3 regions of the Pseudoalteromonas sp. SR41-8 genome follow, and region 1 is predicted to be linked to each of the others. Evidence: predicted binding sites of a transcription regulator. Region 1 holds the regulator's gene; each other region holds the start of a gene.
What was found. Region 1 encodes sigma-54, which starts transcription at its own class of promoters, with help from an activator protein. Its sites were predicted from a motif close to GTTGGCACGNNNNTNGNNT; they were not measured.

Region 1 (4,267 bases):
ATATAGAACAACTATATCTCATAATTTCCACCTTGTTCTAGAGCTATTTTCCTGTTGCAATAATTACTCTCTAATTCAATACAATTGGTATGACTACGATTGAGCTGCAATTACATGATACAAATCTTGGTCTGTTTTTGCGCTACGTAGTTGTTTACAAAAATCTTTGTTATTGAGTTTATCAGCAATTGTGGCTAACGTCTTCAAATGAAGTTGGCTGTCACCATCTGGTACGATGAGGGCTACAAATATATCAACTGGGCGATTATCAATCGCATCAAAATCAACCGGTGATTCACTCACTAAAATTATTGCTAGCGGGTTTTCAACACCACTCATACGGCCATGAGGGATAGCAATACCACGACCAATACCGGTACTACCTAGTTTCTCTCTCGATAGTAGTGCGTTGAGGATTTCTTGTTGTGATAGCTGAGGGAGCTGTTCATGAGCCAATTGGCTTATAAATTCAATGATCCGTTTTTTGCTATTAAAAAGGACCGCAGCTTTACTGCAGTCCTGACAAATAAGTGAGCTTAATTTCATAGTGTTAGTGTCGAGCGTGCTTCTCTTTGTGTTTAATTACTTGACGATCAAGTTTATCGATTAGTCCGTCAATAGCTGCATACATGTCTTGGTGCTCAGTCGAGGCAAATAATTCAGCGCCACTGACATGTAATGTGGCCTCTGCTTTTTGGCTTAGTTTTTCTACATCAAGAATAACATGGACATTATTGATATGATCAAAATGCCTTTCAAGCTTGGCAAACTTATTGTTTACATAGTCTCTTAATGAATCAGTAATTTCTACGTGACGACCAGTTAAATTTAGTTGCATAAGCATTTTCCTCTTGTGATTTTACGCCTTAAATCAAACTTTTACGTTGATTTGACGGTGGAATAGCCAGCGACTCGCGGTATTTTGCAATAGTCCGTCTAGCTACTTTGATACCTTGCTCTGCCAATATATCTGCAATCTTACTATCACTCAATGGTTTCGCTGAGTTTTCTGCACTGATCAATTTTCTGATCAATGCTCGAATAGCTGTCGAAGAGCATTCGCCGCCGTTCTCAGTGCTTACATGACTTGAGAAAAAATACTTTAACTCAAAAATACCACGGGGGGTATGCATGTACTTTTGTGTCGTTACGCGAGATATTGTTGATTCGTGCATCTCAACCATTTCAGCAACGTCGTTTAGTACCATAGGTCGCATTGCTTCAGGGCCATGCTCAAAGAATCCCTGCTGTTGTTTTACAATGCAGTTAGTTACTTTGAGTAACGTCTCGTTACGACTTTCTAGGCTTTTAATAAACCATTTAGCTTCTTGCAAATGCGAACGTATAAATTGGCTGTCAGTGCTTGATTTTACTGAGCGTGACATTGCCGCATATTGGCTGTTCACTCTAATTTTTGGCATGCTGTCTGGATTAAGTTCAACCACCCAGCGACCTTTAATTTTTTTCACCGAAACATCAGGTATAACATACTCTGATTCTTCGCGTACTATAGTATCCGCAGGCTTTGGATTAAGGCTGTGGATCAATGTCATTACTTCTTTCAGCTCATCTTCTTTAAGCTTAGTCTTTTTCATCAAAGTGCGATAGTCACGACTAGCTAATAAATCGATATGATCAGTTAAAATCATTTTAGTCTCGCTAATCCAAGGAGTTGCAGGATCAAATTGATTTAATTGAATACATAAACATTCTTGTAGGCTGCGCGCAGCAATACCAACAGGGTCAAATAACTGAATGCGTTTTAACACTGCTTGCACTTCGTCTAGTTCGATTTCTTCTTCGTTATTACCTTGATTTAAGCTCTCTGCGATGTCTTCGCAGCTCAAGGTTAAAATACCTGAATCGTCAACAGCTTCAACAATCGCAATGGCAATAGCTTCATCGGTTGGACTAAAAGGTGTGAGCTGTAATTGCCACATCAGATATTCGTGCAGGGTTTCAGTTGAAGCACCTTGATAAATTGACTCATCTTCAGGCATTGGGCCGGATGACGTATTTGGCGCAGCACTCATGTATTCGTCCCAGGTGACGTCCATAGCCATTTCGTCACTTAAAGTCTCTTTACTTAATGCTTCGCTACTTTCTTGTTCATATTCGCTGGGCTTGTCGTCTGCTGATGCACTAACAGTTAAGTCATCGTTGTCTTGTTTTTGTTCGTTTTTACCAGCCGTGTCGTCTGAATATTCATGCTCTTCTAGCTCTAACAATGGATTGCTGTCGAGTGCTTCTTGAATTTCTTGCTGGAGATCCAATGTACTGAGTTGCAATAAGCGAATTGCTTGTTGCAGCTGTGGTGTCATTGTAAGTTGCTGGCCCATGCGCAGCTGGAGTGATTGCCTCATGTATCTCTAACAATCCTTTTATTGTTATCATCGTTAAGTCTAGCAGATACTTAGCCGAGCGTGGCTTTATAGCCTAAATTGCTCGCCCAGGTAAACATCGCGGACTGTTTGGTCGGCAAGTACATGCTCAGGGGTACCTGATGCAATTAACTCCCCATGAGAAACTATGTAGGCTTTTTCACAAACATCAAGGGTTTCTCGTACATTGTGGTCGGTAATAAGTACGCCAATACCACGGTTTTTAAGGTGTTCAATAATCTTCTTTATATCTAACACTGAAATAGGATCAACGCCAGCAAAAGGCTCATCAAGTAAGATAAATTTTGGATTTGCGGCTAAAGCGCGTGCAATTTCAACTCGACGACGTTCACCACCAGATAATGCCATACCTTGGCTGTCGCGAATATGTTGAATGCTAAACTCATCAAGTAAGCTGTCTAGTGCTTCTTCTCTGGCTTGTTTATTCAGCTCTTTACGAGTTTCTAAAATAGCCATCAGGTTTTGATAAACAGTTAACTTACGAAAGATGGATGATTCTTGTGGTAAGTAGCCAATCCCTAACCGTGCGCGACTGTGCATTGGCAGTAAAGTGATGTCATTATCATCAATACTTATTTTACCTTTGTCGCTAGGTACTAAACCCACAATCATATAAAAAGTGGTGGTTTTACCTGCGCCATTAGGACCCAGTAAGCCAACAATGCTGCCTGCGCTAACTTCTAAACCCACGCTTTTTACAACTTGGCGACCTTTATAGCTTTTTGCTAAAAATTCAGCTTTTAATATACTCATGGCTGCCCTTTAGGTTTGTCTTTTTTACTGTCAACAGGTACCAAAATAGTGTGTACGCGATCGTTTGAGCTTGCGCCTTTTTCAGCACTGATCAGCTGTTGGTCCATATCATAGGTAATGCTTTTGGCATTAATTTTTTGACCTGCTTGAGTGACTTGTGCATTACCAATTAACGTTAAATAGCGCTTGGCGACATCGTAACGGACTTCATCAGCACTGGCGCTCATTATTGTGCCATCAGTTTGTTTTTCTTCAAAGTAAGCAGGGTTACCAGTTGCAACAAGCAATTGTTTGTTATTGCCTAAATCTTCGCGCTTATGGACTTCAAGTCGATCCGCTTTGATACGGCGGTTACCATGAATGATTTCAACATTTTTTTCAAAAATACCGATATTATCTTTCAGTTGGGCAAGCTGCTTTTCAGCACTGATAGAGACTTGATCCGCAGGTGGTGCCGTATTTTCAGCAAAGCTTGCAAAGGCAATGAATAAGCTTGGTATCACAAGCAAGTGAGCAAATTTATTGGTCATAATATATGGTTCGCGTATGGTTAATTAGTTCTACCACTTCGGCTTTTAAGTCGGCATGGAGGCCGCGCCCAGTGATCTTTAAATTTGGTCCGATTAATTCAACTGGTTGTTCTGAACTCATGGTTTGTAGTTCAATATCAACCTGAATATTATCTGCGTTTATATGTTCAATCATGGCATTATTGGTCAGGTTTTTAGCAACCACATTACCTTCTAAAATTAATTGATGATTTTCATATAGGGTGGCTTCATCGGCATTAATTTGCCACGTTTGCTGTTGATTATAGAGTGTAAAAATAGGTTGTTCAAAGTAAGTAAACCCTAACTGTTGGTAAAGTTCCATTTTTGCAGCTGTTACTTTGTGGCTAATTTTACCTTGTTCATCAAACGCGGTTTGTTTTAATGCCACCGCAGTATAATCAGGTTTTGCTATTATATCTTCTTGGTTTTGTGTTATGGCAGTGCTTTGATAAAAATACGGATACCACAGCCATACCATACAGCCGACAAATAATACGCATAATATTAAACGCGCACTATTCATGAGCTTGTGCCTTCGCTAGTTAATGATTTACCATTTTC
Region 2 (4,267 bases), on a different contig from region 1:
TCTTGATCTTAGATAATAATAATAATCGTGCGATTGGTTTACATGCTGCGCTTACCTTTATTGGTGAGGCAGTGCAACTGCTTGATGATGCAAGCCTTGAACAAGAATGTGAAAAATACCAAAAGCAGTCATGTATGGTGATCCTCGGCGCATTACAAAGTTTAGATCATGAGAGCGTGATCAAGCGCCATCCAACAATACCATTTCTATTAATTGGTGAAACCCTTAAATCACTATTGAGCATTGCCAATGTAGTTGGCCTTATCTGTGAACCTTTTAACCATGATGTAACGACTCAATTACTGCATGATTGCCAACAGTATCAACGGATGTTACCAAATGAGCATAAACACGCAAAACCGCACAAAACCTTTGATGGCTTAGTTGGTGAAACTGAAGCGGTTAAAGATGTACGCTTTTTAATTGAACAAGTTGCTAAAACGGACGCTAATGTATTAATTTTAGGCGAATCAGGTACTGGTAAAGAAGTAGTTGCTCGTAATGTTCATTTACTATCAAAACGTAATACAGGGCCATTTGTACCCGTTAACTGTGGGGCGATACCTGCGGAGCTGTTAGAAAGTGAGTTATTTGGTCATGAAAAAGGCGCGTTCACTGGTGCTATTTCAGCGCGTAAAGGCCGCTTTGAACTTGCCCAAGGTGGGACGCTTTTTTTAGATGAAATTGGCGATATGCCGCTGCAAATGCAAGTAAAGTTATTACGAGTGTTACAAGAGCGCAGCTATGAGCGGGTTGGTGGTACAAAACCAATTCAAGCGGATGTGCGGGTGATTGCTGCAACACACCGTGATCTTGAAAAAATGATAGAGCAAGGAAGTTTCCGCGAAGATTTATATTATCGACTCAATGTTTTTCCTATCGAAAACCCATCACTTGCAGAACGTGCTGATGATATTCCATTATTATTAAAAGAGCTAATGCGCCGTATTAATGAGCAAAGTGGTACTACCGCTAAATTTACCGAGCGCGCAATTGATAGTTTAAAAGAGCATACATGGCCGGGTAATATTCGCGAGTTAGCTAACTTAGTTGAGCGTATGGTGATCATGCTGCCAGATAAAGTGGTTGATATTCCAGACCTACCAGCAAAATATCGTTATATTGAAGTTGATGCTTATGAACCACAATATCCCGAAGAGCTTATGGAGCGTGATGCTTTCAATGATATTTTCAGTACTGGTTTTAGTGATTACGACGATGAGCCAGAAGTTGAAGCAATTCAGCCATCAGCAGACCTTTTACCCGACGAAGGGATTGAGCTAAAAGATTATTTAGCTGAGCTGGAAATTAGCCTGATCACTCAGGCCTTAGAGCGTTATGATTATGTCGTAGCGCGTGCTGCGGAGATCTTGGGTGTACGCCGCACAACCTTAGTTGAAAAAATGAAAAAATATAACCTATCACGAGATTAACACGTGCTAAGTTGCTAATATTTTACTTCGCAATATCAGTAATCACAGAGTGTGGTCGTCGTTTACGGTGATAAGTTCATTGACGCGCTAAAGCACTACCTACCATTTCGGTGCTTGCAAATAGTTACTTAATTTTTACCACCGAGGCGCTGCGCGCTACACGGAGCTGAAGGGCTAGGACCCTAATCCCTTCCTCTTTGAACTCGGAGTTCTCTGTGGTGGATCAATCATTTAAAGATCTTTTGCACAAAGAGAAGTGAATGAGAGCAAATGAGCAGATAAAAATATATAAATCTTTCGCGGCTGAAGCCTGCTTATATGTGGGTTAAGCATTTGTAGGAAATGGCTTCAGCCATTAATTCCCAGAAGCTAGATTTTAGGATCCTAGCGCCTAGTCACTTTTCTAGCTCTTAACACCTAGTATTTTTCAATAATCTCTGCTTTTCTAAAACAATCATTACTATGATCATTCACCATACCACAGGCCTGCATATGGGCGTACACTGTGGTTGGACCTAAAAACTTAAATCCCCGTTTTTTTAAATCTTTTGCAAATGCAGTTGAGGCCTCTGTAATTGCAGGGTAGTCACTAAGTTTATCTAACTCATTCACTAACGGCTTACCACCTACAAACTGCCATTGATAGTTACTGAAGCTGCCAAATTCTTGCTGAATTTCAATAAAACGTTTGGCGTTATTTATAGTTGCTACAATTTTTAAACGATTACGGATAATTGTTTCATCAAGCATTAATCGTTCAACATCGTGCTCGTTCATTTGTGCGACTTTTTCTACATCAAAATCCAAAAATGCACGACGATAGCCATCACGTTTCTTTAAAATCGTATACCAACTTAATCCTGCTTGTGCTGATTCCAGAGTAATAAACTCAAAAAGTGTTTGGTCATCATAAACAGGCACACCCCATTCGTTGTCGTGATAGTCAACATAGTCATCTTTACTGGTATCGAGCCAAGGGCAGCGACATAAATTTGTTGAATTCATAGTGTCTCCTTGCTTTGCTTATTTTAGTTTGTCATTTTTTTGTCGCGTTATTTATACGCTAAGTAAATGAAATTAATCAATATAATTGTTGGTACAATTTGTGCATTTAGCTAGTTAGATCCTGTAAACGAGAATGCATTATGGCCTTAGCTAATGTCTTAAAACCACAATTTATCACAGCGACCCAGTATAACCCATGCTTACTGCAAGAAGAGTACATTGGTGAGTTAAGTGAATTACGCCAGCAAGCTAGTTGGTTAAGTCATTTAGTAGATACAATGCCTGCGGGTGTTGTGGTGCTTGATGGTCGCGGTTTGATCGCTAAAGCTAATCAAATCGCAACAGACATGTTAGGGGAACCACTCGAAGGTGAAAAGTGGTTCAGTGTGATCCAGCGCTCGTTTCGGCCCCAACAAGATGATGGCCATGAAGTATCGCTAAAAGATGGACGCTTAATTAAGTTAGAAATAACGGCATTAGCGCCAGAGCCAGGGCAATTAATCTTAATGACTGACTTAACCGAAACGCGTCGTCTACAAACACGCGTTGCACATATGCAGCGTTTAAGTGCATTGGGTAAAATGGTGGCATCTTTGGCACATCAAGTGCGAACACCACTGTCTGCTGCGATTTTGTATGCCGCTAATTTAGGTTCAAAGCGGTTACCCGAAAGCTCTCGAGGCAATTTTCATACTAAGTTAATGTCGCGTTTAAAAGATCTCGAAACCCAAGTAAACGATATGTTGTTGTTCGCAAAAAGTGGCGATCAGCAAGTTGTTGAACATGTTTCCATGCAGCAATTATTAACTGAAGTGAAAACTGGCGCTGATGCTATGGTCGCACTTAATAATAGTGAACTTCAGGTCAGTTTACCTGAGCCTGATATCGAGATAATGGGCAATAAAACTGCGCTTGCCAGTGCCATTCAAAACCTTATTCACAATAGTATTCAAGTCATTGGCAGTAATGCACTCGTTCAATTAAGTGCGCAGCGGGATGCGAGTGACCCCGAGCTAGTGTGTATTACTGTAAGTGATAATGGCCCTGGGGTCGATTTAAGCTTACTTGATAAATTATTTGAACCATTTTTTACTACCCGAAGCCAAGGCACAGGTTTAGGCTTAGCGGTGGTTAGTTCAGTCGCAAATGCACACCAAGGACGAGTTGAAGTAACGAACAATGCTCAAGGCGGAGCCTGCTTTAGTTTACTGTTACCTATTTGTACAAAGTCAACATCGGCGGAGGCAATATGAACAACACGATTTTAGTGGTTGAAGATGATGCAGGGCTTCGTGAAGCCTTGATTGATACGCTTGAAATGTCTGGAATAGATTGCGTTGCGGCTGACAGTGCCGAGCAAGCTATGGTGCTACTTAAAAAAGACAGCTTTTCGCTGGTCGTGAGCGATGTGCAAATGGGCGCGATGAGTGGTCTTGATTTACTGCGCAGCATTAATCTTAATTACCCTGATCTACCGGTTTTAATGATGACAGCGTATGCGACTATTGATGATGCTGTTGAGGCTATGCGGTTAGGGGCAATTGACTATATGGCCAAACCGTTTGCGCCCGAAGTGCTACTTAATATGGTAAGCCGCTATCTACCTGAGCCAGAAAAAGAAACTGACGGGCCGATTGTCGCTGATCCGAGTAGTATTCAGCTATTAGAACTTGCAAGTCGGGTTGCTAAATCGGATGCCAGTGTGATGGTGCTTGGTCCTAGTGGCTCAGGTAAAGAAGTACTCGCACGCTTTATCCATGATAAATCAGATCGCGCAGAGCAGCCATTCGTCGCAATAAACTGTGCTGCGATCCCTGAAAATATGCTCG
Region 3 (4,267 bases), on a different contig from region 1:
CCGTTTCGAGTGGGACGGCATGAATGATAATAAAGAACGTTTACCACCAGGTGAATATAAAATTAAAGCTGAAGGGCAGTTAAATGGTGAGTACACGGCTTTACCTATAGCTACTTTTAAGAATATCGAGAGTGTTAATATTAATGGTGCAAACGGCATTATTATAAACACTAAAGAAGGTGCGGTTAGGCTAGCTGACGTTGCAGAAATCGCGTAAAAATTTTAATTATTAGTTAGCCACAGGCTAAACATTGACAGATTAGAGGTGAATTATGAGCTTCAATATTGCATTAACTGGCATTGCTGCCGCACAAAAAGACTTAGATGTAACAGCAAATAATATTGCTAACGTAAATACGGTAGGCTTTAAAGAGTCACGTGCTGAATTTGCTGATGTATACGCATCTTCGGTATTTAGTTCAGGCAAGACAAAAAATGGTGATGGTGTACAGACAACGATGGTGGCACAACAGTTTCACCAAGGTTCACTAAAGTTCACTCAAAACTCATTAGATTTAGCTATCACAGGTGAAGGTTACTTTGCCATGAGCCAAGATTTAGGGGCACAAGATTTTACTTATTCGCGTGCAGGCGCATTTAAACTTAATAAAGATAACTTTATTGTTGATGCTAAAGGCAATTACTTGCAGGGTTTTCCTGTTGATGAAGCTACAGGTGATACAACATCGGTAAGTTTAAGCACGTCATCAGCGTTACAGATCCCTGATTCATCAGGATCACCGCGAGCTACGACGAATGTTTACTCGTCGTTTAACTTAGACTCGCGTGCAACCTCGCCGTCAATAACTACTTTTGATCCTACAACGAGCGCATCATATAATAGCTCAACATCAACAACAGTATACGACTCGTTAGGTGAGCCGCATGTTTTACAGTTTTTCTTTGTTAAAACAAATTCTACAGTAACGGGTAATGATAATGAGTGGCAAACTTATGCGACCTTAGATGAAAAGCCATTTAGCCCTGCAGGTGTTGAAGAGACTGCTCCTCCTTACACACCATTATCAACCTTTCAGTTTGATTCTAGTGGTAAGCCATTAAACACAGATGGTGTCGCGAATACAGATAACACATTCAATCCATTAGCAATTCCAAGCGGTGCTGGTGCGGCAGTAGGGCTATCTGATTTATTAACAAATGGTGCCAGCTTCCCTGAAAATGTTACTGTTAATTGGCGCGATGAAGCGGCCACCGATAATAAAGTCCCGACTCAATATGCTAGTCGTTTTGAAGTTAAAGCACTTGAGCAAGATGGTGCTACTGTTGGACGTTTAGCCGGTATTGATATTGGTAGTGATGGTAAGATTGTCGCTTCATACAGTAATGGAGATACCTCATTCTTAGGACAAGTAGCGATGGTGCGCTTTTCTAACTCACAAGGCTTACAACAAGCTGGTGATACAGGTTGGAAAAAAAGTTTGACGTCTGGTGAGCCAATCGCTGGCGAACCAGGTTCTGGTACTTTAGGTTCCATTAACTCTACAGCGCTTGAGCAATCAAACGTGAATTTAACGAATGAACTCGTAGATTTGATCAGTGCACAGCGTAACTTCCAAGCAAACTCACGTGCGCTTGAAGTGAATTCAACACTACAGCAAGCTATTTTGCAGATCCGCTAATCTCGTTCTAATATTTTTTATAATCCGACACCTAGGCTGCTATTTATTAGCAGCCTTTTTTATTTGCGATTGATTATTTTTTGTAACTTATCACGTCAGTTTATTGTGGCACTTATCTTGCATTTGTCATGTTATAGATTTTTAACGTGAGTCGATGTTATGGACAAGATGGTCTACATTGCAGCGTCTGGAGCTAAGCAAAGTTTGCGGGGCCTAGAGCTTAAAGCAAATAATTTAGCAAATGCCAATACCACAGGTTTTAAAGCTGACTTCGCACAAGCGCGTTCGATGCAAGCTTTTGGCGAAGGCCTGCCGACACGTGTATTTACCATGCAAGAGCGGCCTGGTTCCAATATGACTTCCGGCGGTATTGTTGAGACTGGACGTGATCTAGATATTGCTATGAGCGATAAAGGATGGCTTACGGTGCAAGATGCTTCAGGTAATGAGGCATATACAAAAGTCGGTACGTTGAATATCACTCCTGACGGCGCTTTGATCACCAGTCACGGGCGTCAAGTTATTGGCGAAGGTGGACCAATTATTTTGCCATTGCCAGTGGAGAAAATTGAATTTAGTGAAGATGGCTCTATCCAAGTTCGCCCGCAAGGAGCTCCAGCTAACTTTTTAGAAGTTGTTGATCGTTTGAAGGTGATCAAGGCAAATAATTCAGAGCTTGAAAAAGGTAATGATGGCTTATTTCGGCCAAAGCCTGAATTACTGGATAATGATATATGTGGATTTTGTGACATCTCTAATGATGTGAAAGTGATGAGTGGCACTTTGGAAATGTCAAATGTGAATCCGGTACATGAGATGGTGGATATGATAAGCCATCAACGCCAATTTGAATTACAAGTTAAGTTAATGAAAACGGCTGAAGAAATTGACGAACGTCAAACTCAATTGCTGCGTATTGTTTAACTTTATTGAGAGGACATTAATATGAATCCTGCATTGTGGATAAGTAAAACGGGGCTTGATGCTCAACAAACCGATATTTCGGTTATCTCAAATAATTTAGCCAATGCCAGTACTGTTGGTTATAAGAAAAGTCGTGCTGTATTTGAAGATTTGCTTTATCAAAATATTAATCAGCCAGGGGGGCGTTCATCACAAGATACAGAGATGCCTTCTGGTCTGATGCTTGGTGCTGGTACCAAAGTAGTTGCTAATCAGAAGAACTTTTCTCAAGGTAACATGTTAACCACTGAAAACTCATTGGATTGGATGATATCAGGGCCAGGTTTTTTTGAAGTTTTACAGCCCGATGGCAATATCGCCTATTCTCGAAATGGTCAATTTACCACGGATGAAGATGGTCGTATTGTTACTGCTGGTGCAGGTTTTCCTGTGCAGCCAGAAATGAATGTACCTGATGATGCGAAGTCAATTACCGTATCACAAGATGGTGAGGTGTCTGTGAAAATAGAAGGACAACCTGAGAATGTGGTGATTGGTCAGTTAACGATCAGTGACTTTATCAATCCATCAGGTCTAGAGCCTGTGGGCCAAAATTTATATACCGAAACGGCCGTCAGTGGTGCACCTGTACAAGGTAACCCTGGTCTAGAAGGATTAGGCACTGTTGTCCAAGGCGCACTTGAAACCTCTAACGTAAATGTAACCGAAGAGTTAGTTAACCTAATTGAAACTCAACGTATCTATGAAATGAATTCAAAGGTGATTTCAGCGGTTGATGAAATGATGAGTTATATCAGTCAGCAACTTTAACTAATTCGGAGCAAAGTTATGCGTAATTTATCTATAGTCTTAACGGGTGCATTTATATTGAGTGGTTGCATGACTACTCAAAACCACAGCGTGGTTCAAGATGATCCATACTATGCTCCTATGTACCCAGAGCCTGCTGCAGAGCAAGTTGTGCCGACAGGCTCATTGTTTGATAGCAATTTATCAAACGATTTATATTCAGATAAAAAAGCCTTACGCACCGGAGATATTATTACAGTTAAACTGCAAGAATCGACGCAATCATCAAAAGCAGCTAAAACTGAAACGGATAAACAAAGTGATGCCAGCTTAGATCCTGTCATTGGGTTAGGCGGACTACCGGTTAATATTGGTGGCGATAGTATTCAGTTTGGTGTGGGCAGCGGTGCTAAATTCAAAGGTGATACTAAGTCAAATCAATCTAATAGTTTATTTGGTGATATTTCCGTGAATGTTATGCGGGTATTACCTAATGGTAATTTAGTGATCCGTGGTGAAAAATGGCTGACTTTAAACACCGGTGAAGAATTTATTCGTCTGGAAGGACTTGTTCGTCCGCAAGATGTTACTGCAGATAATACTGTGACCTCTAACAGAATCGCGAATGCGCGTATTCAGTATTCTGGTAAAGGGCAAATGCAAGAGACTCAAACGGCAGGATGGTTAACTCGATTCTTCACCAGCTCTCTGTTCCCTTTTTAAAGGATGTTGATATGAATAGCTTGAAAGCGTTGCTGTGTATATGTTTATTAAGTTGGCACTTTAGTGCAAGCGCTGAACGTATTAAAGATGTCTCAATGGTTGAAGGCGTTCGCTCAAACCAGCTGGTTGGTTATGGTCTCGTGGTTGGTTTACCTGGCACCGGTGAGCAAAGTCGTTTTACTGAACAAAGC

Region 2: H5162_RS09045 (PAS domain-containing sensor histidine kinase) is a predicted target of sigma-54. The motif match lies at 2,526-2,544, and genes of this name have one in related genera.
Region 3: H5162_RS20525 (flagellar basal body rod protein FlgF) is a predicted target of sigma-54. The motif match lies at 1,745-1,763, and genes of this name have one in related genera.

Annotation. Positions count from the first base shown of each region.
Region 1 is NZ_JACJEE010000033.1:13,096-17,362, reverse strand. Features, by position in the region: gene ptsN (PTS IIA-like nitrogen regulatory protein PtsN) at 94-546, opposite strand; gene hpf (ribosome hibernation promoting factor) at 551-838, opposite strand; gene H5162_RS17620 (RNA polymerase factor sigma-54) at 867-2,363, opposite strand; gene lptB (LPS export ABC transporter ATP-binding protein) at 2,430-3,155, opposite strand; gene lptA (lipopolysaccharide transport periplasmic protein LptA) at 3,152-3,685, opposite strand; gene lptC (LPS export ABC transporter periplasmic protein LptC) at 3,675-4,229, opposite strand; gene kdsC (3-deoxy-manno-octulosonate-8-phosphatase KdsC) at 4,226-4,267, opposite strand, start outside.
Region 2 is NZ_JACJEE010000010.1:116,442-120,708, reverse strand. Features, by position in the region: gene H5162_RS09055 (sigma-54 dependent transcriptional regulator) at 1-1,433, shown strand, start outside; gene H5162_RS09050 (DNA-3-methyladenine glycosylase I) at 1,851-2,438, opposite strand; gene H5162_RS09045 (PAS domain-containing sensor histidine kinase) at 2,579-3,691, shown strand; gene H5162_RS09040 (sigma-54 dependent transcriptional regulator) at 3,688-4,267, shown strand, end outside.
Region 3 is NZ_JACJEE010000054.1:1,051-5,317, reverse strand. Features, by position in the region: gene H5162_RS20535 (flagellar hook assembly protein FlgD) at 1-217, shown strand, start outside; gene flgE (flagellar hook protein FlgE) at 273-1,640, shown strand; gene H5162_RS20525 (flagellar basal body rod protein FlgF) at 1,800-2,564, shown strand; gene flgG (flagellar basal-body rod protein FlgG) at 2,586-3,374, shown strand; gene flgH (flagellar basal body L-ring protein FlgH) at 3,393-4,076, shown strand; gene H5162_RS20510 (flagellar basal body P-ring protein FlgI) at 4,088-4,267, shown strand, end outside.